2 regions of the Sporosarcina sp. FSL K6-2383 genome follow, and region 2 is predicted to be linked to the other one. Evidence: predicted binding sites of a transcription regulator. Region 2 holds the regulator's gene; the other holds the start of a gene.
The links. The regulator NrdR, encoded in region 2, represses ribonucleotide reductase genes. The targets are predictions, from matches to a motif close to AACACNATATATNGTGTT.
Positions count from the first base shown of each region.

Region 1: a site for NrdR is predicted at 4,822-4,839, ahead of MKZ10_RS11930 (vitamin B12-dependent ribonucleotide reductase). Genes of this name have one in related genera too.

Region 1 covers NZ_CP152017.1:2,408,868-2,424,794, reverse strand. The annotation lists gene gcvPB (aminomethyl-transferring glycine dehydrogenase subunit GcvPB) at 1-608, shown strand, start outside; gene MKZ10_RS11950 (TIGR04053 family radical SAM/SPASM domain-containing protein) at 783-1,862, shown strand; gene hemG (protoporphyrinogen oxidase) at 1,892-3,319, shown strand; gene MKZ10_RS11940 (rhodanese-like domain-containing protein) at 3,376-3,705, opposite strand; gene MKZ10_RS11935 (biotin/lipoate A/B protein ligase family protein) at 3,855-4,691, shown strand; gene MKZ10_RS11930 (vitamin B12-dependent ribonucleotide reductase) at 4,872-7,433, shown strand; gene MKZ10_RS11925 (DUF1385 domain-containing protein) at 7,479-8,462, opposite strand; gene MKZ10_RS11920 (hypothetical protein) at 8,594-9,022, shown strand; gene aroQ (type II 3-dehydroquinate dehydratase) at 9,084-9,524, shown strand; gene MKZ10_RS11910 (Xaa-Pro peptidase family protein) at 9,526-10,587, shown strand; gene efp (elongation factor P) at 10,611-11,168, shown strand; gene MKZ10_RS11900 (FadR/GntR family transcriptional regulator) at 11,444-12,160, shown strand; gene MKZ10_RS11895 (CoA transferase) at 12,174-13,385, shown strand; gene MKZ10_RS11890 (hydroxymethylglutaryl-CoA lyase) at 13,386-14,336, shown strand; gene MKZ10_RS11885 (shikimate kinase) at 14,376-14,876, opposite strand; gene MKZ10_RS11880 (aldehyde dehydrogenase family protein) at 15,399-15,927, shown strand, end outside.
Region 2 covers NZ_CP152017.1:2,670,938-2,686,864, forward strand. The annotation lists gene rplT (50S ribosomal protein L20) at 129-488, opposite strand; gene rpmI (50S ribosomal protein L35) at 530-730, opposite strand; gene infC (translation initiation factor IF-3) at 758-1,276, opposite strand; ribosomal protein L20 leader region at 1,355-1,502, opposite strand; gene thrS (threonine--tRNA ligase) at 1,698-3,632, opposite strand; gene MKZ10_RS13210 (hypothetical protein) at 3,726-3,893, opposite strand; gene MKZ10_RS13215 (DUF2935 domain-containing protein) at 3,980-4,753, opposite strand; gene MKZ10_RS13220 (hypothetical protein) at 4,911-5,105, shown strand; gene dnaI (primosomal protein DnaI) at 5,177-6,121, opposite strand; gene MKZ10_RS13230 (DnaD domain protein) at 6,123-7,478, opposite strand; gene nrdR (transcriptional regulator NrdR) at 7,527-7,988, opposite strand; gene MKZ10_RS13240 (glyceraldehyde-3-phosphate dehydrogenase) at 8,206-9,228, opposite strand; gene coaE (dephospho-CoA kinase) at 9,355-9,951, opposite strand; gene mutM (bifunctional DNA-formamidopyrimidine glycosylase/DNA-(apurinic or apyrimidinic site) lyase) at 9,964-10,836, opposite strand; gene polA (DNA polymerase I) at 10,847-13,471, opposite strand; gene MKZ10_RS13260 (protease modulator HflC) at 13,619-14,602, opposite strand; gene hflK (FtsH protease activity modulator HflK) at 14,602-15,573, opposite strand.

The sequences.
Region 1 (15,927 bases), 260 kb from region 2:
CTGGTTCAGGTCCAGTTGGTGTTAAGGCGGACTTGGCTCCTTTCTTGCCAAAACCAGTGCTTGTGAAAAAAGCCGATGTATACACATTCGATTACAATATTCCACAAACGATTGGCCGTGTGAAGCCGTTCTATGGTAACTTTGGCATTTATCTGCGTGCGTATACTTATATCCGTTCAATGGGACCGGACGGCTTGAAAGCTGTTACGGAATATGCGGTATTGAATGCCAACTATATGATGCGTCGGCTTGAGCCTTACTTCGACCTACCATATAACCGCCATTGTAAGCATGAATTTGTGCTTTCAGGTCGTCGCCAGAAGAAATTAGGCGTTCGTACACTTGATATGGCAAAACGACTACTTGACTTTGGCTATCATCCGCCAACAATCTACTTCCCGCTAAATGTTGAGGAAGGCATGATGATTGAGCCGACAGAAACAGAATCGAAAGAAACGCTCGATGCATTTTGTGATGCACTTATCCAAATTGCCAAAGAAGTTGAAGAAAACCCTGAAATCGTTCAAAATGCACCACATACGACGGTCATTAATCGTTTAGATGAAACGAAGGCAGCTCGTCAGCCGGTATTACGTTATACAAAATAATAATCTTATTATGAAAAAGCATAGCCTTGCGCTGTGCTTTTTTGTCGTGTTTGTGACGAAACGTACACATCCCATTAAATTCTTGTGATAAATATCACAAGGGACGTTCTAGCTTAGTACTATGCTAATGATGTAGTTTCAATCAAGATATATCATACTAAAGGAGCGTTTAAGATGATATCTATCAAAGAAGAGGTTAATTACGATGTAAACCCGTTTATTGTTATATGGGAAGTGACACGAGCCTGTGCTTTAAAGTGTTTGCACTGTAGGGCGGAAGCGCAATATAAGGCTGATCCTCGTCAATTATCATTTGAAGAAGGAAAAAAACTAATTGATGAGATTGCAGCCATGAATAATCCACTATTTGTTTTTACGGGTGGCGACCCATTGATGCGTCCTGATTTATTTGATCTTGCAAAATATGCGATTGAAGAGAGAAATCTTCCTGTTTCTATGACGCCAAGTGCAACGCCGAAAGTAACGAAGGAAGCCATTCAGAAGGCAAAAGATGTTGGTTTATCGAGATGGGCATTTAGTTTGGATGGCTCTTGCGCAGAAATTCATGACCATTTCCGTGGAACGAAAGGATCTTATGATCGAACGATGAAAGGGATTGAGTTCTTAAAGGAACTAAATATCCCGATTCAAGTGAATACAACCATATCGAAATATAATCTCCATGATCTTGAAGCGATTGCTGAGAAGGTGAAAGAGATGGGGACAGTACTATGGAGTACATTCTTCCTAGTGCCAACAGGACGCGGTATGGAGAAGGATATGGTGAGTCCGGAAGAGCACGAAGAAGTGATGAAATGGTTATATCAAATTCAACAAAAAATGCCTTATGGTGTGAAGACGACGGAAGCGCCTCATTATAGACGTGTGTTTCATCAAGAAAAAGAGAGGCTGGGGGAAAGTGGTATTGCAAAGCGCTCTGACTTATTAGGTCGTGCACCAAAATTTGTTAATGATGGAGACGGTTTTGTCTTTATTAGTCATACGGGAGATGTCTATCCAAGTGGTTTTTTACCGGTCGTTTGCGGTAATGTTCGTGAACAATCACTTTCCGATATTTATCAAAATTCACCAGTTATGAAACAGTTACGAGATAAGTCGTTATTGAAAGGTAAATGTGGTGTTTGTGAGTTTAAGCATATGTGCGGTGGTTCGCGTGCGAGAGCCTATGCAATGACGGGTGATTACTTGGAAAGCGATCCATCTTGCTCATATATTCCAAAAGCACTTCGCTAAAATGCTTGATGTTGAAAGGTGGATGCTAAGTGGAGAATACGAAAAGGAAGATTATTATTGTGGGTGGTGGCATTACAGGGCTAAGCGCTGCTTTTTATACGAAAAAATGGTTTGATGAACGAAAAATTCCTGTTGAGCTAACTTTAATTGAAAAAAGTCAGACGTTTGGTGGTAAAATACGGACATTGCATCGTGAAGAGTTCATTATTGAACAAGGTCCGGAGTCTTTTTTAGCACGTAAAATGCCTATTATGACACTGATTAAGGAATTAGGAATCGAAGATGAACTGACGGCGACGAATCCCCAAGCCAAGACAAATTATATAGTACATAAAGGTAAATTGCATAAGATGCCGCCTGGACTTATGCTAGGTATTCCGACAGAATTAACGCCGTTTATGAAAACGAAGCTCATATCGCCTGCAGGGAAAATTCGAGCTGCTATGGATCTATGCTTGCCTAAAAAGAAAGGGATGGAAGATGAAGCATTAGGTCATTTCATCCAACGTCGTTTGGGTAAGGAAGTGCTAGAACATATCACAGAGCCGTTATTGGGTGGGATTTACGCAGGAGACACACATTCGTTAAGCTTACAAGCAACTTTTCCGCATTTTGCAGCAATGGAGCAAACGCATCGAAGTTTGATTATAGGGATGTTGGCAAATAAACAAAAACCAGCACCTAGTATGAAAGGTTTGCCTGAAATTGCGCAGAAAAGTATGTTTCTAACGTTCCGTAATGGGATGATTTCGTTGGTTGATCGACTGTTAGCAGAATTGGAGTCGATTCAACTGATTGCTGGGAAAGGTGTGCAAACGATTATTCAAGATAGACAGGGCTATAAAGTTTGCTTGGATGACGAGCAACAGTTACAGGCAGATGGGCTTATTATGGCTTTACCTACTCATCAAACGGCGAAGTTATTACCAATTAGTTCTTCGTTACAGTGGTTAGAGAAAATTAACTATGTGTCTGTTGCGAATATCGTACTCGCTTTTGATGCTGAAGATTTCACATTTCCATTAAACGGTTCTGGTTTTCTGATCCCCCGCAAAGAAGGGCGCATGTTAACAGCTTGCACATGGAGTTCTTCTAAATGGCTTCATACAGCACCGGAAGGCAAAGTATTACTGCGCTGTTACATTGGGCGTGGAGGTGCGGAGGAGTGGGTTCACCTATCTGACGAGCAACTCGTAGTAGCTGCGTTAAAAGATTTGGAAGAGATTATGGGTATCCAAGCTCAGCCATTATTTCATGAAATTACTCGGCTAGAACACTCGATGCCACAGTATCCAGTAAAGCATGTCGAGGAGTTGAAAAAGGTAAGGGCAGATCTTGCCGTCCATAGTCCTGGCGTTTACCTCTGCGGGGCTGGCTACGAGGGTGTTGGAGTCCCGGATTGTATTCGGCAAGGGAGAGAGGCTGCTGAGCAGTTGGCGGCATATTTAGAGCAGTAGAAGCTATAAATATTTAAATAACAATAAGGAGAAGCCGTGGCGGCCTCTCCTTATTGTTATTTACTTTTTACTTTACCCGTCCATAAGCGGAAGCCACCTTGAAGATGGAATAAATGCTTGTAATCTTTTTTCTTTAAAAATAATGCAGCCCGTGCGCTTTTACCACCGTTTTGGTCGTATAGGTAGACAGGCTTGTCCGAGCGGATTTCTTTGAAACGTTGACGGAACTGAGAGTATGGGATATTACGAGCACCCAAAATATGGCCAGCGTCAAAATCTTTCGTCTCGCGTACATCAATGAGCTGTGCCTTTCGGTAGCCCTCGATAAACTGATCTTGTGTTAAATTGGTAACGGCTTTTCGAAGACGTAGCATCGTTATGACCATGTATCCAATCAATAGAACTGTAGCAACTCCTAAAATAATTAAATTCACAACAACTTTCCCCTTTCTCTCTACTTTTCTATTATAAAGATTAGGTGGCACTAGTTCAATGGGAATGATAAAATGAAATTCGTTGTGGAGGGAGAATTCGGATGAAAAAAACGATTTGGCACTTCATTAATTCGGGGAAATGTAGCGCTTCGTTCAATATGGCGCTGGACGAGGCATTGTTGGAATGGCATAGCAAAGGGGAAATCGGTCCGGTGTTGCGGTTTTACGAATGGCAACCGGCAACATTATCGATTGGATATTTTCAAAGTGTTGACAAAGAAATTGAGATGGATGAAGTACGTAAACACGGTCTCGGCTTCGTGAGGCGTCCGACTGGGGGACGAGGCGTTCTGCATGAGCATGAACTTACATATAGCGTGATTGTCTCTGAGAGTTATCCTGATATGCCGGAAACGGTGACGGAGGCTTATCGGGTTATTTCAGGCGGTGTGCTGGAAGGTTTTCGGAATTTAGGTCTTGATGCACAATTTTCAGTTCCGCAAACGATTCAGCAAACTGATGATTTAAAAAATCCGAAAAGCGCGGTGTGCTTTGATGCGCCGAGCTGGTATGAGCTAGTTGTTGAAGGAAAGAAAGTGGCAGGCAGTGCACAGACGAGGCAAAAAGGTGTTATTTTGCAGCATGGTGCGATACTTTTGAGTCTTGATGAAAATAAACTCGTGTCACTATTTAAATTTAGGTCGGAAGAACAGCGCGAACGAATGCGTGCCAGTTTGCCAGAAAAGGCGGTTGCAATTGATCGTCTGATGAAACGAACGGTGTCTGTAGAGGAATGTGTGGAGGCATTTGCACAAGGATTTGAAGCTGCGCTTGATATGCAACTGGAGCCATTACAATTAAGCGAGCGACAGCTTGAATTTGTACACGATATCGAACGAAAAAAATATGCTAATGATGACTGGACTTTTAAAAAGTGAGCCTATAACTTTCGGGCTATTTTTTGTAATAAAACTTAGTAGAATGGCGTAGATAAAGAGATTGTCGGAAAATGTAAAAACATCGATATTGAAGAGTGATTCAAGATGTAGTAGATTAATAGAGAAGATTAACACAACATGTTGTATTAATTAGTGAAATTTGAAAAGGAGGGTGCTTAAATGGTTATTGTTTCAAAGCATCAAGAGCCAATTTTAGATAAGGTGCAACTGAATGCAGATATTGCGAAATTTCCGCAAGTGCATACCATTACCCCAGATATGAAAATTGAACATAGCGGGGTATCTAGACTCGTTATGATTGACCGGTATTCATTCAAGGATACTGCGAAAAAAACGCTTAAAATTGGTGATTTTGTCGTTCTGACGGTGAAGGAGGATCCGAAGTTCCCGGCGCGTGGACTTGGATTTATTACCGCAATTGATGCGAAGAGTGGTAAGGCAGATATTTGGATTGAAAAAGAATTCCGGTCTGCAATTGATAATCCGGAAGAACAGGAAGAGGGCATCGTGACTCGACCAATCGATGTGATTGAAAAGCCGCTTGAAGTTTTTTATGAGCAAATTGCAAAGCGGAACGCGACGGGGCTTGCTTCCGTTGAAACGACAGAGGACAAGCGTAAGGAGTCGTTTGATCGCTTTTATGACCAGCTGTCTAATTTGAATTTTATCCCAGCTGGGCGTGTGCTCTACGGGGCTGGATCGGATACGGAAGTGACATTTTTCAACTGTTATGTGATGCCGTTTGTGGCAGACTCACGCGAAGGAATTTCTGATCATCGTAAACAGGTGATGGAGATTATGAGTCGAGGCGGCGGAGTTGGGACAAATGGTTCTACATTGCGCCCACGCAACACGTTGGCGCGCGGCGTAAACGGCAAGTCGTCTGGATCGGTATCATGGCTGGACGATATTGCGAAATTGACACATCTTGTCGAACAAGGTGGAAGTCGACGCGGGGCCCAGATGATCATGCTTGCGGATTGGCACCCTGACATTTATGAATTTATCATCTCGAAAATGCAGAATCCGCGGATTCTCCGTTACCTTCTGGAACATACAGAAGACGAGCTGATTAAAAAACTCGCAAGTGAAAAATTGAAATTTAAACCGCTAACTGTACAAGAGGAAGCGATGTATCAAGGTCTATTAAATTACCGAACAATCCCAGGAATGGGCGGCTTCAACGAAGCAATCATGCGCGATGCTGAATCGAAACTACGCGATGGTGGGACGTATTCCGTACATAACTTAGAATTCCTCACAGGTGCAAATATTTCGGTCACTCTGACGGATGATTTTATGGAAGCTGTTGAACAGGATGCAGATTACGAGCTACGGTTCCCAGCAGTTGAGAAGTATTCGCCAGAAGAAATGGCAGCTTACAATGAAGAGTGGCATAAAGTTGGGGATGTTCGTGAATGGGAGCGTCAAGGATTCGCTGTACGCGTCTACCGAACGATCAAAGCACGTGCGCTATGGGATTTGATTAATATTTGTGCAACATATTCTGCAGAACCAGGTATTTTCTTCATTGACAATGCCAACAACGAAACAAATGCAAAAGCATATGGCCAGCAAGTCGTAGCAACAAACCCGTGTGGTGAACAACCCCTTGCACCATATAGTGTGTGCAATTTAGCTGCTGTAAACCTTGCTGAATTTGCAAATAAAGAAACGAAAACAGTTAACTATGAAAAATTGAAGGAAACAGTACGAGTTGGCGTTCGTATGCAGGACAATGTTATCGATGCCACGCCTTATTTCCTTGAAGACAATAAAGTACAAGCCCTCGGAGAACGTCGTGTAGGACTCGGTGTGATGGGTCTTGCTGATTTACTGATTTATTGTGAGAAAGAATACGGTTCAGTAGAAGGTAACGAACTCGTTGATAATGTATTCGAAGCAATTGCCACAACGGCTTACCGTGAGTCGGTTGAGCTTGCAAAAGAAAAAGGGAGCTTCCCATTCCTCGTCGGTAAATCAGATGAAGAAACAGTAGCTCTTCGCAATGCATTCATCAACACAGGCTTCATGAAGAAAATGCCTGAGGATATTCGCCAATCTATTTTGAAATACGGTATACGAAATTCTCATTTATTAACAGTTGCACCTACAGGGTCCACTGGAACTATGGTTGGCGTCAGTACTGGATTAGAACCATACTTTTCCTTTACCTATTATCGTAGCGGACGCCTTGGGAAATTTATTGAGGTTAAAGCAGGTATTGTAGAGGAATATTTACAACGTAATCCTGAAGTAGATCCGGACAACTTGCCGGAATGGTTCATCTCTTCGATGAGTCTTGCACCAGAGGCACATGCGGATGTGCAGTGTATCATTCAACGCTGGATAGATAGTTCCATCTCCAAGACAGTTAACGCGCCACGTGGTTATACAGTCGAGCAGGTTGAGAGTGTCTATGAGCGTCTGTATAAAGGCGGAGCGAAGGGTGGTACTGTCTATGTAGATGGTAGCCGCGACTCGCAGGTGTTAACGCTAAAGGCCGAAGAAAATGACATGGAATCGAATTATGTAGAAGAAGTTGTTGAACAGCCGAAAGTTGTGTTAGTCAACACGATTCAAGATTTGCGATCCACTAATGTCACAATTGGCTCCGAAGTTGGCGATACATGCCCAGTGTGTCGTCAAGGAACCGTCGAGGAAATGGGCGGCTGTAACACATGTACAAACTGTAACGCACAATTGAAATGCGGTTTATAAGTAAATGAAAAACGGAAGGTGCCAATTAAGGCGCCTTCCGTTTTATTAATTTACAGCAACTGTTTCATCAATCGTAGGAGTCGTATCTGCCTTAGCAGCTACTTCCAACACTTCAACCCCGAATTCTTCAACTTCTAATAATTTCTCGAAAGAGGCAATCGCCACTTCGACCTGTTGATTATCGGGCTCTTTTGTCGTCAATAGTTGTAACCATAACCCTGGGTAGCCTAAATATTTCAACACAGGAATATTTCGTAGCGAATTTGTTACCTGCAAAACTTCAAAAGAAATACCAAGTACGACTGGGATAAGCAAAATCCTGTTGACGATGCGTAGCCAGAACGGATCAGCTGGTACAAGGAAGTAAATAAACATCCCGACAATGACCGTAAAGAGCATAAAACTACTACCGCAGCGGAAATGCAACCTGGATTGCGCTTGAACATTTTCTACTGTCAGCGGTAAATTATTCTCGTAAGCATTGATGACCTTATGTTCTGCACCGTGGTATTGAAAGACACGTTTAATGAGCGGTGTTAGTGAAATTAGTGAAATATATGTCAGCAATAAAATAAGCTTGAACAGACTTTCCAGTAAGATTTGTGCAGGTTTTCCGGGCGCTATAAATTGCAAAGCTTGCGCCAAGAAAACGGGTACAAGTGTGAAAACGAATTTACCGAACAGAAATGACAATACGCCAACTGCGGCCACACCTAGTACCATCGCCAATTTGGACGTTTCTTCAGGTTGTTCGACTTCTTCTCCAGGCATGACATCATAACGTTCACTGGAAAATGTCAAATGACGCGAGCCAATCCCTGCCGATTCAATTAAAGCAACAATGCCTCTAACGAATGGAATTTTCTTTAATTTCATACGCGTTGTATTCTTTTCTTTCGGTAGATGATAGTAATCAATTGAATCATCCTTGCGTCTAATGGCCGTTACAGTATGATCCTTACTAGCGAACATAACCCCTTCAACGAGTGCTTGACCCCCATAAGTAGGAGCTTGTTGTTCTTTTCCCATAGTCATTCCCACACTTTCTTTTGTCTCAGCTATAATCTATTTTACCATTATACTAAAAAACAGCTGTACACTCCACAATTGATGTTTAAAAAATAGTGAACCGTCCGACACTTTAGACAGGAGGGATGTCTATGTTGAATAAAACTTTACTATGGACGGCGTTTTTTAGTGCTATATTCACTGCGTTATCACTTAAGTTTTTACATCTTTTTAACTTCATTAGCTGGTCGCCTATCGGGTGGGTAGAAAAAGGGATGCTGTTCGAATCGGCTCCTATCGTCATCCAATGGGGACTCCTTTTTATAGTACTGATAGTCACTTTCGCCATTCTCTATTTCGCCGTGTCATTTACAACGTCTATTCCGCCATCTATCTCGGCGCTAGCCATTGCAATTATCGCTGTTTTCGCGATTGAATGGACAATCACCTCCCCTAAAACTCCATTCGATGCTATTAAATCTGTCTCGATACCATTTCTCTCAATCATCGCCATTGTTCTGCGATTTCTCACGGGAACAGCAGTATTTATGAAGAAACTTTCAGGGGAAAGTATGAAATGAGTTGCTAGACAACCGCGATATGATAAAATAGGAAAGAAAAAGATGAGGGGAATGGTACGGGGTGAAATTGCTAATTCTGAACGGACCTAATTTAAACAGGCTTGGGAAAAGGGAACCGGATATTTATGGAGAGGAAACATTGGAGGATGTCGAGCGTAAATTAGAAGCCGCTGCAACTGAGCATGGGGTGGAGCTAGCATTTTTTCAATCGAATGTCGAAGGAGCTTTAATCGACAAGATCCATGAAGCTGAAGAGGTCGGTCTTGATGGAATCGTCTTCAATCCGGGAGCATTTACGCATTATAGCATTGCTTTACGTGATGCGATCGCTTCAATTCAAGTACCTGTTATCGAAATCCATATTTCGAACATACATAGCCGAGAACCGTTCAGACAGACGTCAGTCATTGCGCCGGTCTGCGTCGGCCAACTGTCCGGATTCGGCACGGACGGATACGCACTCGCCATCCAAGCCTTTCTCCTCCGAGGAAAAGGGGTATGACATGATGAAACTAGTAAAATTACGTGAGTTACTAAAAGAACAAGAGATTGATGCGCTACTTGTTACGAATGAATTCAATCGTCGTTACATGACAGGTTTTACAGGGACTGCTGGACTGACGCTCATTTCTTCTGACGATGCTGTGTTCATCACGGATTTCCGTTATACGGAGCAAGCAGAAAAAGAAATCGAAGGTTTCCGAATTGTTCAACATACGAAAACGATTATCGAAGAAGTTGCTGCACAAGCTGAAAATATGGGGTTGCAAACAATTGGTTTTGAAAAAGATGATTTGACATATGGGTTGTATGAGTTATACAATGCACAAGTTAAAGCAACGTTAAAACCCGTCTCAGGTCTTGTGGAGAAACTACGTATGGTGAAAACGGAAGCTGAATTGGTGATTTTGAGGCAGGCTGCTAAAATTGCAGACGAAGCGTTCACGCATATTTGCACATTCATCAAACCCGGCGTTACAGAACTTGAGGTTTCGAATGAGTTAGAATTTGCGATGCGTAAACAAGGAGCAACGTCTTCATCGTTCTCTATCATCGTAGCATCTGGCTTACGCGGTGCGCTTCCACATGGCGTGGCAACAGACAAAGTAATTGAATCGGGCGATTTAGTAACGCTCGACTTCGGCGCCTTGTATGAAGGTTATATTTCTGATATTACACGAACGGTTGCTGTCGGAGAACCTTCGGATAAACTAAAAGAAATTTACGAAGTGACACGTGCGGCACAAGAATTAGCAGTAGAAAAGATTAAACCTGGCATGACAGGCATCGAAGCGGATGCAATTGCACGCGATTACATCACATCAAAAGGCTATGGCGAAGCCTTCGGTCATTCAACAGGACATGGTATTGGTTTAGAGGTACATGAAGGACCTGGATTGTCCTTCCGTTCAGAAACTGTACTTGTACCCAATATGGCTGTTACCGTTGAGCCGGGTATCTATTTGCCAGGCATCGGTGGCGTACGTATCGAAGACGATATCATTATGACGGAAGACGGCAATGTACGTCTAACGCATTCAACGAAAGAACTACTTATCCTATAATTCTAGTAAATGGAGGAATCATCATGATTTCAGTAAACGATTTTAAAACAGGCTTAACAATAGAAGTAGACGGGGACATTTGGCGTGTAATGGATTTCCAACACGTTAAGCCAGGGAAAGGTGCGGCATTCGTTCGTTCGAAACTACGTAATTTACGTACCGGCAACGTCAATGAAAAAACGTTCCGTGCAGGAGAAAAAGTAGCAAAAGCACAAATTGATAACAAACGTATGCAATACTTGTATGCGAACGGTGACGATCATGTCTTCATGGACAACGAATCTTATGAACAAATTGAATTGCCTGCAAAACAAATTGAAGAAGAGCTGAAATTCCTAAAAGAAAACATGGAGGTCCATGTTATTCAATATAAAGAAGAAATTCTTGGTGTTGAATTACCTGTAACGGTTGTCTTGGAAGTTGCAGCAACAGAGCCAGGCATTAAAGGCGATACGTCGAGTGGCGGTTCGAAACCAGCTACACTTGAAACGGGACTCATTGTTCAAGTGCCATTTTTCGTCAATGTTGGTGACAAACTCATCATCAACACCGAAGAATCAGAATACGTTTCACGCGCATAATGTAAAATAAATCCTTAAAACACCTTCGAACCAGTACGCTTGAATAAGTACTGAAATCGAAGGTGTTTTTATATAAGCAAAAAATGTACATTCTAAGGAAGCGTTTATGAACATCGACAGTATGTCTAGGCCATAAAAATATTGTGGCACTATGGTGATTGAATCATTTCACCCTAAAAGACAAGTGCTATTAAATTGACTATTTAATAAACAAAGAATATACTTAGTTAAAAGTGGGCTAACCAGTAGACCGCTTGAAGGGTGGTGAAGGAATCATGAAGCCGAAAATGTTTGTTGAACTTCAACATACACGAGTGTATGAGAAAATCGTTGAACAGATTAGAAAGCTGATCGAGGATGGAACGCTTGAACCAAATGATCGCCTGCCAAGTGAACGGGAGTTGGCACAAACACTTGGTTGTAGTAGAACGTCACTTCGCGAAGCATGCCGAGTACTTGAGTCAGAAGGGCTTATCGTTTCGAAAGCAGGCGGCGGTAGATTTATTCAACAAGTAGATCAGCGCCTTACATTGAAATACCACGTTAACCCAGTCGATTTGATTGAAAAAACGGCAGTTATTCATTTTTTAGAAGCACGGGAAGCACTAGAACCCCAAATTGTTGAAATAGCATGTGAAAGAGCAACACAAGAAGATATTGCTAAAATGGAGAACTCACTTCAAAGGATGAAGGAAAAATTAAAGTATCCCGATGAGAAAGTGGATGCAGATAGTAATTTTCATCTGGCACTTGCAGAGGCGACGCATAATTTTGTGTTCGTCTCCTTAATGGAAATGAATTTAAATTTATATCGTCAAGTACGAAAGCAGACATTGAAGTCAACTGATCGTTATATAGAGTCGCTTCAAGAACATAAAGATATTTTAGAGGCGATTAAATTAGGAGATAAAGAAAGTGCGGTTCAAGCAATGCAGACTCATTTGCATCATTTACGGGATAACGTACTAGGTTTGATTAATAAAGAAGAGTAATGGAGGAATCAGGATGAATAAAGGAAACTTTGGACCACTGACGGGTGTAGATATTCTAGATATATCAACGATGATTGCGGCTCCATATGGCGCAACATTACTCGCTGATCTTGGTGCAAACGTAACGAAAATAGAACTTCCTAATAAAGGTGATACACTTCGTACAGTCGGTCCGTGGAAAGATGGTGAATCACTCAGATGGCCTGGTTTAGCACGTAATAAGAAGTCAATTACACTTGATATTCGTTCTGAGGAAGGAAAAGAGATTTTTAAAAAGCTTATCGCCAGGACGGACATCCTAATTGAGAACTTTCGACCTGGCACACTTGAAAAGTGGGGACTGGGTTATGAATTATTGAAAAAAGAAAATCCGCAATTAATTATGGTGCGCATTTCCGGATACGGGCAGACAGGACCCTACAGTTCAAAAGCCGGGTTTGGTACACCGGGCACAGCGTTTAGCGGACATACCTATTTACAAGGATATCCAGACCGTCCGCCCGTAAGCCCATCTTATTCACTACTTGATTATATTACGGGTGTATATACAGCATTTGCGGCTGTAAGCGCCTTGTACCATCGCGATACAACTGAAGGAGAACCAGAAGGGCAAATGGTTGAAATGGGGTTGTATGAATCACTCTTCCGTATGTTGGAATTCTTAATTGCGGAATATGATCAAACGGGAAAGGTGAGAGGGAGAAGTCCAGGTCTTGCTGGGCATTCAAGTCCAGCTGGCACCTATGAAACAAAAGATAGCAAATTCGTTGTACTTGTCTGCAGCACAGATCCGACATTTGATCGCCTTGCGGAAGCAATGGAAAGAACAGATATGCTGAAAGATGACCGGTATTATACAAATGTGGAACGTTTAAAAAATGATGACGAGGTACAAGAGATTGTTTCTAGCTGGATCAAGCAATTTACATTAAAAGAGTTGCAGCATAAATTGGATGCATTTGGTGTGCCGGTCAGCCCGATTTTAAGTATAGAAGATATTTTTGAAGATGATCATTACAAGGCAAGGGGAAATATTGTCGAAGTTGAACATCCACGACTTGGAACTATAAAAGTGCCAGGTGTCGTGCCGAAATTTTCGGGAACCCCAGGATCTATTCGACATCGTGCACCTGAACTTGGAGAACATAATGATGAGATCTTTGAAAAGCAATTAGGATTATCCAAAGAAGAATTAGCTTCGCTAAAAGAGAAGGGAGTTATTTAAATGACAACATTAGTATTACCATCAAAAGTGACTATCTGTGAAGTAGCGCCGCGTGATGGCTTCCAGGCGGAAAACAAATGGATTCCAACAGAGGAAAAAATAAGAATCGTCCGTTCACTTGCTAATACAGGGGTACGGTCAATGGAAATTACCTCTTTTGTTCATCCAAGAGCAATCCCACAATTAAAAGATGCAGCAGAAGTTGTACGAGGAGCAGAAGATTTAACGAATATAAAATTCCGTGCACTTGTTCCAAATGTCAAAGGTGCGGAGCGGGCGATCGATGCGGGCATTACAAAATTAAAGCTCATGCTTTCCGCAACGGATTCTCATAGCCTTTCGAACGCCAATAGTCTTGTTGAAGATGCACAAAATGGTTTTACTCCAATTATTGAACTAGCAGAGAAAAACAATGTAAAAGTAGGCGGCTCAATTTCAGTTGCATGGGGCTGTCCATATGAAGGGAAAGTACCGTTAGAGCGCATTATATCTATAGTGGATCGATACACTAAAATGGGTATAGAGGAAGTATCGCTCGCAGATACAACAGGTATGGCAAATCCGAAGCAGGTTTATGAATACCTCGGCGTATTAAAAAATGAGTTTCCGAAAATGGAATTTTCAATGCACTTACACAATACGAGAGGAATGGCGCTTGCCAATGCTTTTGCAGCACTTCAACAAGGCATTGTACTCTTCGATAGCTCTATCGCAGGTCTCGGCGGCTGTCCGTACGCACCGGGGGCGAGTGGAAATGTAGCGACAGAAGATCTCGTGCATGCGTTTGAAGAAATGGGTATTGATACGGGAATGAATCTTGACAGTCTAATTGCAACGGCCAAAGAAGTGAAAAATTACTTTGGACATGATGGTGGTAGCTATATGCTTCAGGCAGGACCAAGTTCAGCCTTGAGCCCCAGGGTAAAGGCTCAGGAAAAATTGGAATCATAAAAAAAGCCGTACTGGATTTTTCTCAGTACGGCCTTTGCGTTAGTGTGGTTCGTAAAGATCCCAAGCAAGTTTTAAAGATTCAACAATATGATTGGCGACTTCTTCGGGTGATTGATCATCCACTGATAATGTTGAATTATTAAGTGAGTAAGCTTCTTGTCGCTCATGAAATAGTTCTTCGATTTCATCAATATTACGGCTTTGCAAGATAGGGCGGTTGTTAATCAAAATATCAAGTCGTTCTTTCCATTCATTCCATGACACATCGAGGTAAAAGACAGTACAGTTTGTAAGACAAGCTTCTCGCACTTCTGGCTGCATAAAAGCGCCACCACCAATAGAAATAATCTTTAACTTTTGCTTGCAAAAAGACTGAATCATCTTCTTTTCATAATCACGGAATACATCTTCACCATGTATCTTAAAAATATCTGTCGCTGTCATCCCAAACTCTTTTTCGATTTCTTTATCAATGTCTATAAAGCTGCGGTATAATTTTTTCGCAACGAGTTCACCAATCGTTGTTTTTCCAACGCCCATAAAGCCGATTAACACAATACTTTGTTGCCTTACCCGCACTTTTCCAAGTCTCAAATTAAACACTCTTTCTAAATATCGATAGTAAACTAAAGTATAGTACAGTGTCAGAATTTTGTAAACATCCTTTAATGGACTAAAAAATGATGAAACTGATGCTGTGTAAGGAACTACAAACCTAAAATCTGATATGGTGATCTATATTTAAATTATAATTGGGAGCAACTTATTCCTTGAGCAATGTGGTATGTGGATGTACAGGAGGAATATTCCGTGTATTCAATCTAAAGTGTTATTGCATTATTTGAAAGAGTCGTGTAATATGTTGATAACGCTTTCACTAGGAGAGCATTATTTTATTCTTTGATTTTACTAGATCGATCCAATAGATTCATCTAATTAGTGGAGTATACAATTAGATGAATCTACTAGTTAACTAGTTAGATCGATCTAATAGATATTGTATTAGATCGATCTAACAAATTAGCGATACTTTCAAAAAAAACAATTAGGAAGGTGAAAACCATGACAGAGCAAGGAGTACTTAAACAAGCAAGACCATATGTTAATGGAGAGTGGCTAGTAGACGGGCGTGAAAAATTACAGGTGAAAAGTCCATTTACTGGAGAGGTGATTGGTGAACAGTATTTAGCTACGATGGAAGACGTAGAAAAAGCTCTTCAATCTGCTTTTGAATCAAAAAAAGAAATTGGAGCAATTCCGGCTTACAAACGTGCAAATATTTTAAAGAGGGCAGCTGAACTTCTTCATGAGCAAAGAGAATCGTTTGCGAAACTTATTTCATTGGAACTTGGGAAGCCACTAAAAAACACGTTAGATGAAGTAGCACGATCTGTTGAAACATTACAGTTGTCAGGGGAAGAAGCAAAACGGCTGACAGGAGAGAGTATCCCAGGTGATGCATCAGAACGGGGCACAAATGCAATTGCGATGACATTTCGTGTTCCAGTAGGGGTGATCGCTGCAATTACACCGTTTAATTCACCGCTGAATCTTGTTTGCCATAAAATAGGTCCTGCATTTGCGGCAGGTA
Region 2 (15,927 bases):
GTGTGAAACTGGGCTACCCCTGGCAAACTCGATATCCCTTATCCACCTCTTCTACTTTGCTAATAGACAAAAAAGCCACCTCGATATCGGATTAACTCCGATTTTCGAGGTGGCTTTTAGTTATAGACTTATTTTGCGATTGATTTTTTAGCTGCATCTGCAAGTTGTGCAAACGCTGATGCGTCAGTTACCGCAAGATCAGCTAGCATTTTGCGGTTAACGTCGATGCCAGCCACTTTTAAACCGTGCATAAGTGTACTGTATGAAAGACCGTTAATACGTGCAGCTGCATTGATACGTGTGATCCAAAGTTTACGGAATTCACGTTTCTTTTGACGACGGTCACGGTATGCATAGTTAAATGATTTCATGACCTGTTGGTTTGCGACTTTGTAAAGTCTATGTTTTGAACCGTAATAACCTTTTGCTAATTTCAATACTCGATTACGACGCTTGCGCGTCACTGTTCCACCTTTTACGCGTGGCATAGTTCATTACCTCCTGCTTTTCTGTCCGATTATGGTTTGAATTATTTTACGTATGTCAGCATTTCGCGGATACGTTTGTAGTCTCCTGAAGAAACGAGTGAAGCTTTACGCAGGTGGCGTTTCGCTTTTGTCGATTTATTCGCAAAAAGGTGACTTGTGTAAGCACGGCCGCGTTTCAATTTACCAGAACCGGTTTTTTTGAAACGTTTCGCTGAACCGCGGTGAGTTTTCATTTTTGGCATGTTCTGTTCCTCCTAAATCTTTCGTTGTTACTGTTTTTCAGCAGTTGGTGCAAGTACTAAGAACATACTGCGACCTTCCATCTTCGGTCTTTGTTCAACCGTAGATACATCTTTGCACGCTTCTGCGAAACGGTCAAGGACACGCTGTCCAATTTCCTTGTGTGTAATTGCACGTCCACGGAAACGGATAGAGCATTTTACTTTGTCGCCTTTTTCAAGGAATTTGATTGCGTTACGTAGTTTCGTTTGAAAATCATGCTCGTCGATTGTCGGGCTTAGTCGAACTTCTTTGAGTAGGATAATCTTCTGATTTTTACGTACTTCGCGGTCCTTTTTCTGTTGCTCAAATTTGAACTTCCCATAGTCCATGATACGAGCTACTGGGGGTTTCGCTTGTGGAGCGACAAGGACGAGATCCAAATTCGCACGAGCGGCGATTTCTAGTGCCTCGGTACGAGTTTTGATTCCGAGCTGATCGCCGTTATGGTCGATAATTCGCAGCTCGCGGGCACGAATACCCTCATTTACGTACATGTCTTTGCTAATAGTAATCCACCTCCGGATGTTATCTCGCGAATACATGGTTTGGGTATATCAACCACTTAGGTCGATCCCACAGGTCCATCCAATCAAAAAAGGTAGACAAATTAGATTTGTCTACCCGCGTATGTGTACGTACATCGAAATGCACGGCACGTTCACTCATGTGTTGACCTGTCAACAACGTCTAGGCGTCAAACAGGTGAGAAGCGGGTAGCCTCTTCTTATACCACAAACTGTATTCAGTTATTTACTAACCTTAATTACTTTAACACAAGACGTTATACATGTCAACAACTATATTCAATTACGCCTCGGCGTAATTGCGTCCAAATTTTGAATTGCGCTTGCGCAATTAACTCCTTTCAAAATTTGTGACATCCGCCGGAGGCTTAACTTGAATCGGCAGATTTTCTGCCGATTCAAGTTATATAGAAGTGACTTCTTCTTGCAATTTCACAATAAATTCCTCAAACGGCATGCTTTCAGATTTTTGCTCACCGTATTTACGAACATTCACTTCGCCCGTTTCTACTTCTTTATCACCTAGTACAAGCATATAAGGTACTTTTTGCATTTGCGCTTCACGGATTTTATAACCGATTTTTTCTTCACGGCTATCAATGTCTACACGGAAGCCAGCTGCAACTAATTTTTCACGTACACCATCTGCATAGTCGAAATGTGCATCTGGTGATACAGGAATCACTTCTACTTGAACAGGTGCCAACCAAGTTGGGAATGCACCTTTGTATTCTTCAATTAGGAATGCGACAAAACGTTCCATCGTTGACACAACACCACGGTGAATAACGACCGGACGATGTTGCTTGCCGTCTTCTCCTACATATGTCAGGTCAAAACGTTCTGGTAGTAAGAAGTCTAGTTGCACAGTTGACAACGTTTCTTCCATACCAATGGCTGTTTTTACTTGAACGTCTAATTTTGGTCCGTAGAATGCTGCTTCGCCTTCCGCTTCCACATAATCCAGTCCCATTTCATCCATCGCTTCTTTTAACATTGTTTGTGCACGATTCCACATTGCATCGTCATCAAAATATTTTTCTGTATCTGCTGGATCACGATAAGACACACGGAATGAATAGTCTTCGATTTTGAAATCTTTATATACGTCAATGACAAGTTGCACAACACGTTTGAACTCGTCCTTAATTTGATCGGGACGGACAAAGATATGGGCATCATTTAATGTCATCCCACGAACACGTTGCAAGCCTGATAGTGCACCTGACATTTCATAACGGTGCATCGTTCCTAGTTCTGCAATACGCAATGGAAGGTTACGGTATGAATGAATACCATTTTTGTAAATCATCATATGGTGTGGACAGTTCATCGGACGCAACACAAGATCTTCGTTGTCCATGCTCATCACAGGGAACATGCCGTCCTGGTAATGATCCCAGTGACCCGACGTTTTATACAATTCTACGCTTCCAAGAACTGGTGTGTAGACATGATCATACCCAAGCTTTTGCTCTTTATCGACGATATAACGTTCAATAATGCGGCGGATTGTTGCGCCTTTCGGTAACCACATTGGTAAGCCTTGACCCACTTTTTGTGAGTTCATGAACAGATTCAATTCTTTACCGATTTTACGGTGATCACGCTCTTTTGCTTCCTCTAGCATATGAAGATGCTCTTTTAGTTCTTCTTTTTTGAAGAACGCTGTCCCATAAATACGTTGTAGCATTTTGTTATTGGAATCACCGCGCCAATACGCTCCTGCGATACTTAGCAATTTGATTTCTTTTAATTTCCCAGTGGATGGCACGTGAACACCACGACATAGGTCGATGAAATCGCCTTGTTCGTAAAGGGATACTTGCTCTCCTGCTGGAATGGCTTCAAGCAATTCCAATTTGTATTCATCATCAATTTTCTTGAAAATTTCTGCTGCTTCTTCACGTGATACATCGTGACGGATGACTTCAACATTTTCAGCAATAATTCGTTTCATTTCTTTTTCAAGCTCTGGTAAATCTTCTGCCGTAATCGGTGTTGGTGAATCAATATCGTAATAGAATCCGCTAGAGATAACAGGTCCAATGCCCAATTTCGCATCCGGGAATTTACGCTTCACAGCCTGTGCTAATAAATGCGCTGAACTATGACGTAAAATTTCTAATGCCTCAGCTGATTGTGGTGTAATGATGCCAAAGTCACCACCTTCAGTAAGTGGTGTTTTTAAATCGACGAGCTTGTCCCCCACTTTACCCGCCAACGCACTTTTGCGTAGTCCTGGGCTAATGGATGCTGCAACATCCTCAGTTGTTGTCCCCTGTGGAAACTCCTTCACTGCGCCATCTGGAAATTGTAATTTAATCATATCTGCCATTTGTAAACACTCCTTTTTTATTTTTGGGAATCAAAAAAAGCCCCATCCCTGGAAAGGGACGAAGCTTTAGCTCGCGGTTCCACCCTTGTTTCTTCAGTCCAACACAAATAAATGTTTGGAAAGATGAAGCTTGACATCGGCTAACGGGCCGGGACCGTCAATGATTACTAAAATATTCACCATCGCTGCTCCAAGGTGGTAAATCGTTCGTCTATCCGTCGGGGCTTCCAGCCAATGACCCCGTTCTCTGTAGGTCGACAAAACAATTGTTGTCCTCTTCGTTGCATTTCAGATTAATTAATATAATTGAGTATACGCCGGTTGCAAAGTAAATGCAAGCCTGTTTTTCAAAGCACTACTTGATCCTCTAGGTTTCTCCATAAATGATGCGCTTCCCTAGCAATATGCTCCAGCAAATCTGGCGGAGCTGTTGTGATGGCAGCACAGGATTTGATGAGTGCGCTTAATTCTAGTTTAAATGCTTCTAGGGCTTTGGCTTCTTTAATAACCATTTGGTTAAAGGTGTTTAATACCGGGGATACTTCGTTACGTGGCTGACGTAGTATTGTTTTAAGTGCATTTGCTTGGAGGAATAAGTTCTCAAATTTTCTCGTCATTGCCCTAACTTGGTCATGTAGTTCATAGTTCGAGGCATCAACATAATGGCTGATGAAAATGAGATGATCGACCATTTGCCGCAGCCAAAAGTTATTTTCATGGATCGTTGCATTTGCTGGAGAGACATAAGCACCTGTTTCAATTAATTTAAAAACCTTTTGCGCTTCTTCTGCTTCACGTATCATATGGTCGAGTAGAGATGTGGGTGTCGAAATAATGACTTCGCAGTGTAACGCCTTATCCATCGTATGGACAAGTAAGTCATGAAATTCATGTGTGGAGCTTTTGGCTTCATCCAATAAAGTCCCGATATCACCCGTTTTTGATTCTGCTTTTTTAAAAATTATCCCCATTCGTTGCGTCATAAGCTGATTAGCACGGGCTAGCTCTAACTCATGATGACTAATTTCCCGATCAAAAAATTCCCCATGCTCAAAATTATTGCGCACCCAAAAGTCAATAATGCCAAAGGTATCCCTTTCATAATTATCCGTGTAAGGCATAACCCACCTCTTCCATATTAGTAGTAGCCTCGTATGCTATGCGAGGCTGTTTTGGAATATGTAAACGGTGTAAAATTAGGTCATTTCTACACATGAAATTTTTCAACGAATAAAAATTACTTTAATGCACATGATATATTCATGGAGGTGATTAATCTTGCCCAAAAACAACAATACGGACAATAAGCGCATTGAAAACAAAGACCCTAAACAAAATCAAGACGCAAGCAAAAATGACATGCGTGGAGAATTTGGCGATACATTTGACATCGATCGGTTGAATAATCAAAAAAACAACAATAAAAGACGGAATAACAACAATGATTTAGATCCTGGAAAAAGAAACTTTTAACATCGGTCCATTGCTATAATAATCACAAATGCGTATGACTAAGAATCGCTTCTTAATCATACGCATTTATTTTACTTCCCGCGCCTATTTTCACCATCAAGTCGCAATGGACTGCTGACCATACGAATTCTTTCCATGATACGCGCAGCTTTAACTGCTTCTTTTTCACCGCGCTGGCTATACGTCAAATGATGTTCTAATTCTTCATAACTAAAATTCGATGTGAAAAATGTCGGTAATTTTTCAGCCATTCTAAATTGTAAAATAGTCCCAATCACTTCATCACGTGTCCAAGCAGACATTGCCTCCGCACCGATATCATCAAGCATAAGCACCTGTGCTTTTTTCACAAACTCAATTTTTTCATTGAGCGACTGATCCTGTATCGACTGTTTCATCTCACGCACAAACTCCGGCACATAGACAGCAACTGTACGAATTCGACGATTTGCCAATTCATTAGCTAAGGCGCCTAAAATAAAGGACTTCCCAATACCAAACGGACCGTAAATATACATCCCTTTTTCAGGAAGCTTCCCCGTTTCGTCAAAAGCATTCAAAAAGTCTTTCGCTACACGCACAATTCTAACTCGACTATCATCGAAAAACATATCAATATTTTGCAGTCTCGCCTCCATGACATCCTTTGGCATATAATAACTGTCAATCATCTTAGACACATTTCTACTTTCTTCGTCTATGAGCTTATTCCTACATTTCATATACTCCACATCAATTAGACCACGCGTCAGTACCAATTTCGGTTCGAACCCTTTCAACACATTAATACAGCCTCCAAGGTCCGCACATTTACCACAATCATGCGAAGCTGATGCATAATCGTATAATTTCGGCAGGCTCCGGTCGACAACATCTTTGTTAATGTCATCTGCATGATCCGTCAAAAACTGCTGGACACCCGGACTTTCCATCACTTCATTACGCAACTCTTCATAGCGCGCTGCAAAAGCTGGTGCTTTTACGACACGTTTCATTGTATCTCCAATTCGTTCCATTTCACTCCACCCCGTTTCCTGTTACACCTAATTCCTTCAATAATCGCCTACGCTCTTCGTCGACAGCTACCGATTTCTTCGGCTCTTTCTTGTCCTGCGGTTGTTCTTTTTTGTAAAACCAATCAGGCACTTTTTCTTCGCGCGTTGGTTTTCTTTGCACTGCTGGCTTTTGACCTTCATTTTTCCACTTCGTATACTTATCATGTTCTTGGCGCGCCAACTCCATTGCCGCTTCTGCTGTCTCTAGTTCTTTATTCGCCCAATGGGAGGCAATTCGCTCCACATACTTGTTTGTCAATTTCCCATCATTGCGGAGATAAACATATTGTAATAGCGTATTGACGACGCCATAAGACAACTCATATGTATTGACTAGCCTTTCAGCCAACTCCACATCCACAGATAACGGCTCCTTGCCGCCCCTTAATTCACGTAGGATTTCAATCGGAGAAGTGTTTTCAAGATAATAGGCGTTTGCATCGCCCCGTGATTTTAGTTCAGCTGATTGTTTAGGTGGCTCCTGTACAAAGACTTTTTGCAATTGGGGCGGCTGTTTTGTTACATTCATCTTATAAAATTCGGAAGCAGCTTTACGCAATCGCTCTTCCGGCAATTTAAGGTCCTCATCAAGCGCCATTATCACCACTTTTTGCATATCTAGTGGATTCAATGTATATAAAAAGGCCAATTTTGCAATCATTGCCTTTGAAACAGTAGATAATGCAGCTTGCGGAACCATTTGCTCAGACAAACCAGATTGCAAAAGATCAAAATCAAAATCTGTCTGCACAAACGGAACGCCTAACGACTCAGTACGGCCTTTAAAATCAGCAACTTCATCTATAATCGTTCCTTTTTGGATAGGAGTGTATACATCCAAAAATGTTCTAGATACATCCTCAAAGTCATTATCCCGCTTAAGGTCTAATGAAAATCGAGCACGTAAGCCCCGATACGACTGCTCACCTATTTTACTAAATAGAAACGTCGATAGTAAGGGATCTGCAAAAAAAGCCTTGGCATCAAGTGGCGGCAATAGCTCGTACAAAAACTCTCTAGCATCACCACTTTTCTTTCTGGATGTTCGCAATAGCCCGATAGCTTCGAGCGAGATACGCGCTTCAAAAACAGGTCCAAGTGGCATCGTCAAAATATTCATCAAGTGATAGTGGTTATAGACCAAATTCTCTTGCTGCTCTGCATCTGCCCATAGTGTCATAAATAGGCTCATAGCATCCCGACCAATAAGCGGCTGATAAAATAACGTAACTAATTGGCGGTCATAATCTGTAAATGGGTGTGCCAACATGATTGTATAAGCATCAATTGGCTGAAGCTCCTTGTAGAGGTATGCCATCACGGCTCCTCCTCCCTCTCTAGGTGACTAATAAATTGAAGTAAACTATTATTTTTGCGAACGCTGCTGTAATCGTTGAAGCTCTTCAATAAAAACTGTCACGTCTTGATAATCACGATAAACCGATGCGAATCGAACATAAGCCACTTCATCGACATCTGCTAATAATTTCATCACCATTTCTCCAACCTCATCAGAATTGATTTCCGCGACTCCGGCACTTCTCAATTCTTTTTCGATGGAATAAACGATGGCTTTCAAATCCTCTAGAGCTACAGGACGTTTCTCACACGCGCGAATAAGGCCCCGCAATACTTTTTCTCCACTATACTCTTCCCGTGAACCATCCTTCTTCACAACAACGAGTGGTGTTTCCTCCACTTTTTCAAAAGTCGTAAATCGGAACGAACACTGTTCACATTCTCTACGACGTCGAATCGATCGATTCTCCTCGGCCGGTCTAGAATCGATGACCCGAGTGCCATTGTATTGGCAAGCTGGACATTTCATAATGTGTATCCTCCGATTTTTCATAGATATATTTAATAAATTACGCCTCAGCATAATTGAGTCCATATTTATATGCCATTTTAACATTCATCCCGCTACTCATAAAATGAGGGGGATTTTTGATGAATCAAGTTAATTATAACAGAACATTAGCAAGAACATCAGAAAACCGTGCAAAGGAAAAAAATCCTCCATCAGTTTGATGGAGGACTCATGATTAGGCTGCTATAGCAGTTTGTAAGGCCTTGGCTACCTTTTTTGTTAAGTCAACAACGCGGGCGGAGTAGCCCCACTCATTATCATACCAAGCAAGCACTTTTATTTTTCGGTCACCCATGACAATCGTTGACAACCCGTCAATAATCGCAGAGTCCGTCGTCGTGTTAAAATCAATGGAAACTAGCGGTTCAGTCGTAAAACGCAGTATACCAGTCATTGTTCCAACGGATGCTTGTCTGAATGCTTCGTTTACCATTTCAACTGTTACATCTGTTTTCACATCTACAACAAGATCGACAAGTGATACGTTTGGCGTCGGCACACGTAATGCCAAGCCATGAATCTTCCCTTCCAATTCAGGAAGTACAAGTGATAGCGCTTTCGCCGCCCCTGTTGAAGTTGGAATAATGGACTGTGCACAAGCACGTGCACGCCGAAGGTCCTTATGCGGATTATCTAAGTTTTTTTGGTCATTCGTATAGGCATGAACAGTTGTCATCAACCCATTTTCAATACCAAATGTATCATTCAATACTTTTGCTACTGGTGCCAAACAATTCGTTGTACAGCTAGCATTTGAAATAATATCATGTTTTTCAATATCAAGCTTATCATCGTTGACGCCCAAAACGATTGTTATATCTTCATCGGTACCTGGTGCAGAGATGATAACTTTTTTTGCACCCGCCTTTAGATGAAGTGCGGCTTTGTCGCGTGAATTAAATTTACCTGTCGCTTCAATCACAATGTCTACACCAAGCTCTTTCCAAGGTAGATTGAGCGGATCGCGATCTGAAACGATCATAACACGTTTTCCATTGACAACAAGTGCATGTTCTTCCACAATCACTTCACCATCAAATGGTCCGTGATTGGTATCGTACTTGAGTAGATGGGCAAGAGTTTCTGGTGCGTACATCGCGTTCACCGCTACGATCGTTACTTCTTTCTCGGTGATCATTTGGCGGAAAACCATCCGTCCAATCCGTCCAAACCCGTTAATCGCTATAGAAGTAGTCATAAAAACCAGTCCTCCTGCATGTATGTTATACTCTTAATCACTTTTCATTAATTAGTATAACACATTAAACGCAAAAGAAAAGATTACGTGAGAACATTAATATATTCCCACTTTTCAGAATACAAATCAAGGTGCAATATGCCACTCTAACAGTATATTTTCAAGCTGTTTCGCCGTTTCTTCTAGTGTACCATCATTGTACAAAACCACGTCTGCTCCCTGTTCTTTAATCTTCATAGGCAATTGTGAACGTATTCGTGTATCCGCTTCTTCTTGCGATAACACATTTCGAGCAATAAGCCGTTCTTTTTGGACTTCTGGTGAAACAGACACAACAATGATTTTATCGACAAATGATTGGAGCTTACTTTCGAACAGCAAGGGGATATCCATAATGACTGTGTTTGCTCCATTCGACAGCCACTCCTCCTTTTGTCGCAGCATTTCCTGACGTATTGCAGGATGGATAATGCTGTTCAACTTTTGTCTTTCCTCATCATTACCAAAAATACGTCCACCCAATTTTTCGCGGTTAAGTGAACCATCCTTATTGACAATATCCTCACCAAACTGACGGCTGATTTCAAGCAAAACGGGACTGCCCGGCTCAACAACAAGCCTGGCAATCTCATCCGCATCCACAATTGGAAACCCTTTTTTTCGCAGCATGGCAGACACTGTACTTTTCCCACTAGCAATACTACCTGTCAAACCAATGATCATGTGACATTCTCCTCACTTCTGACACGCTGGGCAATAAACCGATGTTCTACCTGCAATTTTCAAGCTTTCCGTATTCGCACCACATGCACTACATACTTTCCGGCCATACATTTTCAGGCGGTCTTGCATTGTCCCTGCTTGTCCATCAATATTGCGGTAATCCGAAATCGAACTACCGCCCGCATCAATGCTCTCCTGTAGCACATCCACAATCACCTGGAACAATTCTTTTTTCCGAGCCAAACTAACCTGTTCAGCCGTTCGCGCGGGATGCATATTCATCTTGAACAACGCTTCCGTTGCATAAATATTGCCGCAACCCGAAAGCACATGCCCATCCATGATGACGTCTTTAATCGCCTTTCGCGCATACTTCGGCATAGCCGCCATATCTAAGAAATGCCGACAAGCTTCTTCCGCAAACGGCTCTGGCGCCATTTTTAACAGGGGCGGGTGATCTGCTTCACAACCGATGAGCCGCAGCTCTCCAAATCTTCGTATATCTGAATAAACGAGCAATCCCCCGTCGTCCATCGACAAAATAACATGGATATGCTTACGGAATTTCATTTCCGTAATATCATCAATAGATTTGACCGTGAACCATGCGCCTGACATTCCTAAATGACTAACAAGGAGACAAGTATTACCGTCTTTTATCAAATGAAAGTAAATGTATTTGCTACGGCGCGTGACGTTCGCAATCGTCATACCTACCAAATCAACCGAAAAGTCCTCCGTTGTAATCCCCTTTACAATCGCTTCTTTCCCCAGTTGCTTCGACTTTATCACCGTATCCGACACGGTTACTTTACAGATTGTCCTGCCCGTTGCGATTGGTGCAAGCGAACGGACAACCCCTTCTACTTCCGGTAATTCTGGCATATCATTTCCCTCACTTCGTTTCGTACCAAGATAATCCAAATGCCCAATCGACTTTTAGTGGCACATCGAGTGTAAGTGCGGATTCCATCACTTCTGGTACAATTACTTTTAACCTTTCAATTTCATCCTCTGGCGCTTCAAATATTAATTCATCATGCACTTGTAACAGCATACGCGTTTGCAAGCCTTCCGCTTCCAGCCTAGCTGCCATATCAATCATTGCTTTCTTAATTATATCTGCGGCACTCCCTTGAATCGGCGTATTCATAGCTGTTCGTTCAGCAAAACCGCGTAAATTGAAATTCGAACTCGTAATGTCCGGCAAATAACGGCGACGATTCATGAGTGTCGTCACATACCCCTTCTGCTTTGCATCTGCTACAATATCAGCCATATACTGCTTCACACCCGGGAAGCTATTGAGATACGTATCAATAAATTTCGCCGCATCTTTTCGAGTAATGTCCAAGTTCTGCGACAATCCATAATCACTAATGCCATAAACAATTCCGAAGTTGACCGCTTTCGCAGCACGGCGCATATCTGACGTCACAGATTCTTTATCTACCCCAAACACGTCCATTGCTGTTTGCGTATGAATATCCACACCTGCACGGAACGCCTCAATCATCTTGGTATCCTGTGACATATGAGCAAGTACACGCAACTCAATTTGAGAATAATCCGCCGCAAATAAATACCAGCCTGGTTCAGACGGGACAAATGCTGCACGGATTTTTCTTCCCTCTTCTAATCGAACAGGAATGTTCTGCAAGTTCGGGTTAATGGAACTAAGACGACCTGTTGTTGTTAGTGCTTGTTGAAAGCGTGTATGGATTTTTCCATCATCATGAATTTCTTTAGATAATCCTTCGATATATGTTGAATTCAGTTTACCCAATTGGCGATACGTTAAAATCAAACTAATGATTTCATGTTCACCTTCGAGCTTTTCAAGGACGTCTGCCGCCGTTGAATATCCCGTCTTGGTCTTTTTAATCGGCGTTAGCCCTATTTTCTCAAATAATATAACACCCAACTGTTTTGGTGAATTAATGTTGAACTTGTCTCCAGCCGCTTCGTAAATGGCCGCTTCAAGTTCCGTTAACTTAGCAGTCAAATCGACACCAATTTCTTGTAGTGTCGCCAAGTCTGTCTTCACGCCTGTTATTTCCATTTTACTAAGAATTTTAGCAAGTGGTAATTCAAGTTCGTGATATAAATCGTATTGGTCATTTTCTTTCAATCTTTCTTCAACAGTTGGACGTAACTGCCAAATCGCTTGTGCTTTGCGACTAGCATGTTCCGCAATAACTTCTTCAGTTGGTACTGCTTTCTTAGCACCTTTGCCATAGACCACTTCGTCTTGCTGAATATCCATATAGCCGAACTCACGCGCAATCGAAGCCACATCTGTATATGTCGTCGATGGATTGACAATATACGTAGCTAGCAGGAAATCGAATTCAAAACCATCTGCTTCCAGCCCTTCACGAGCTAGTGACGCAATGGCTGCTTTTGAGTCCGACGCATATTTCTTTTTAGCAGGATCTTTTAACCATTCTTGGAATGCAACGGATTTCTTAGCAACTCGTAGCGGGACAAACTGCGTACCCATTGCATCGGCTAGACTAATTCCAAGAATATCTGCCGTTAAGTAGTTTTCATCCATCATCTCAATATGGACGACCATGTCATCTGTTAAGTCAGCCTGCGTCAAGTCGCTGACGATTGTCACTTCAATCGCAATTTGCGGCTCATTCGCTGCTTGTGGTGCGATCTTTTCTAATAGTGTTTTAAATTTTAATTCCTGATAAATCGCAGCCACTTCGTCCAAATCGGGTCCGCTATACACCAAATCATCCAATGTAACAGTAATAGGTGCTTCGACTTCAATCGTCGCTAGCTCTTTGCTCATAAATGCCTGTGCTTCATTATTCGTCAAATTCTCATTCAGCTTTTTAGCCGTAATTTTATCGAGGGATTGGTAGACATTTTCAATTGAACCGTATTCGATTAACAATTTAAGTGCTGTCTTCTCCCCTACACCTGGAACACCAGGAATATTATCAGATGCATCGCCCATTAAGCCTTTCATATCAATAATTTGATGTGGCTCAATGCCGTATTTCTCACGTACATGGTCAGGTGTATACTTTTCAATATCCGTCATCCCTTTTCGGGTGATGTACACCGTCGTATGACCGCTCGCCAGTTGCGTCAAGTCCTTATCACCTGAGATAACTACAACTTCCGCTTGATCTGCATCGCCCGTTTTACTCAGCGTGCCAATGATGTCATCCGCCTCATACTGATCCAGTTCATATTGAGGAATTTGATAGGCATCTAGCAGCTTACGCAAGTAGGGGAACTGCTCGGATAATTCAGGTGGCGTTTTCTGACGTCCTCCCTTATATTCCCCGTATGTCGAATGCCTAAATGTTGTTTTCCCTGCATCCCATGCCACTAGTATATGGGTCGGTTTTTCATCCTCGAGAATGTTTTGTAACATCATCGTAAAACCATACACAGCGTTCGTATGAATTCCGTTATCATTTGTTAATAAAGGCAAGGCGAAAAAGGCACGGTAAGCCAAGCTATTGCCATCCAATAAAACAATTTTCTTTGTCGACATGTTCGGTCCACTCCTCTTATTTAATTTTATTCGGCAGGAGGTTGCTGAATAAAATTAAGACATCATCTGCATTTATCTTACCACGATAGCCATAGTAAATGAAAATGCCTGCATGGCGGGTTTTCCGCTAACCATGCAGGCATTCCATTATTCCAAGTAACCCGTTAACACTTTCGCATACGGAGAATCGGCTGGAAGAATAATCATCGTGTCATCACCGATTGTTTTGCTGTATGACTGAAGTGTACGATATAAGTTATAAAACTCAGGATCTTTTGAAAAAGTATCATTGTAGATTTTTGCTGCTTCAGATTCACCCTCAGCATGGATAATAGCTGCTTCTTTTTTCGCTAAGGCAAGCATTTCCTGCACTTCACGATCTGTTTCCGCTTCGATACGTTGCTTGGCTGCATCCCCTTCAGATAAATACGTTTGTGCAGTCGATTCACGTTCAGATATCATCCGTGTGTAGATGGATTGTTCGTTTTCTTGTGGTAGATCAATGCGCTTCATGCGTACGTCAACCACTTCGATTCCATAATTACCTTCAGCAAGAAATTCATTGACTCGCTCTGTTACCCGGTCATTTAAACTCCCACGTGAAGAATTCTCATCATTGACAACGTCTACATAGTCAAGTTGTCCAAGCTCTGTCCTTACAACTGAGTAAATGAACTCTTCCATTCGCGCTTCAGCATTGACGATGTTTCGTGCATTGGAGATCATATCACCTGGATGTGTAATTTTCCAAACAGCATAGTTATCAATAATAATACGCTTTTTGTCTCTTGTGTTAATTTCCTCTTCAGATACATTGAACGTCATTTGACTTTTCGGTAAGGTCGTGACACTTTGAATGAATGGTATTTTTATGTTAATACCCGGTTCTTGGACTGTACGTTTAATCTCACCGAATTGACGGACGACGTGATATTCTCCTTCTTTGACGACAAAGACATTGGCGATTAGGATAATGACAATCGCAAATAAAGCGGTCCAAAAAAGTGTCAGCTTCACATATTTCTTTACTTCTATCGGTGCCTTAGGTTCTCCAGTTCCTTGTTGTTTCTTACGTTGCTTTTCTGCTAGTTTACCTTCAATTGTTTTAAATGGATTATTATCATTTGCCATTACTTCCCGCCTCCTTCTTTAGTCGATTCTACTACTGGTGGAGGTGTTTGGTTTTCCAATTGTTGCAAGGGTAGATATTTCACAGTTTCACCTTGATCATTCATAATATAAATTTTCGCTTTTGGTAACACTTGCTCGAGCGTTTCAAGTACTAATCGTTGGCGCGTAATTTCCTTATTTTTCATATATTCCGTATGCAGATTGTTAAACAAGGCGACATCACCGCGTGCCTGTTCGACACGAGCTGTCTTTTGCCCTGCTGCCCGCGATTTGATAGCGTCACGCTCCCCCTGTGCTTCATTCTTTTTCTGATTTTCATATTTTTCCGCTTCATTTATTTTCGTATTTTTCGTTTCTCTGGCATCTGTCACTGCTGTAAAAGCTGCCCTAACTTCCGCATTCGGAAGTTCAACATCTTGCAATTTCACACCTTGAATCGCAATACCAATATCATATTTTTCAATGAGTGTAGAAAGCAGTTCACGTGTCTGTGCTTCGATTTCAGCTTTACCGTCTGTTAACGCAGCATCTATCGTCGAGCTTCCAATAACTGAACGAATCGATGCAGACGTTGCATCAGAAAGAATTTCCTGAGGGTCTTGTGCATTGAATAAATATTTTTGCGGCTCTGTAATTTTCCACTGCACAACAAGATCTGTCAGGACAATATATTCATCCCCTGTAATCATTTTTGTTTCTTTATCAAATGATACAAGTTCGCCACCTGGATCCTGTTTATAGCCAAACTGAAGACTAAACGTTTCCTTCGAAAGTATTTCTACATTCTGAATCGGCCAAGGCAGTTTGAAATGCAGTCCTGATTCTGTAATAGGTGTATCTGCTTTCCCAAAAGTAATCACAACAGCCTGCTCTGACTCATCAACTGTGTACCAAGTTGTAAAAGCAATAACGATAAGTAATAAACCGGCAATCGCCATACCGACAATAACTGAAATTCGGCGTGTACTCATTTTAAAGTCCCTCCTTTATATGTATCCTCTATGTTATACGGATTAGTTTGCTGGAAGTTTCATAATATCGTGAAAAAGCGTAGGACTCTCGAATAATTGAGAGCCCTACGCTTTTTGGTTGGAAAGCACAAACGGGGACAGACATTGACACCATTCGTGCACTTCAAATTGTGGCAGTGCCTGTCCCCTCACTCCCGATTCGACTTATTTCCTAGAGAAAATGCCTAAACAATAAAACATTCCATTGAATCCGCTTCGGCGCTAGGGGGGATGCCTCCCGCCATTAAGGCGCCTTTGCTTGGTTTGTATAGGGAATAGATATACTTACAATGTTAAAGTGCGACAAATCATTTA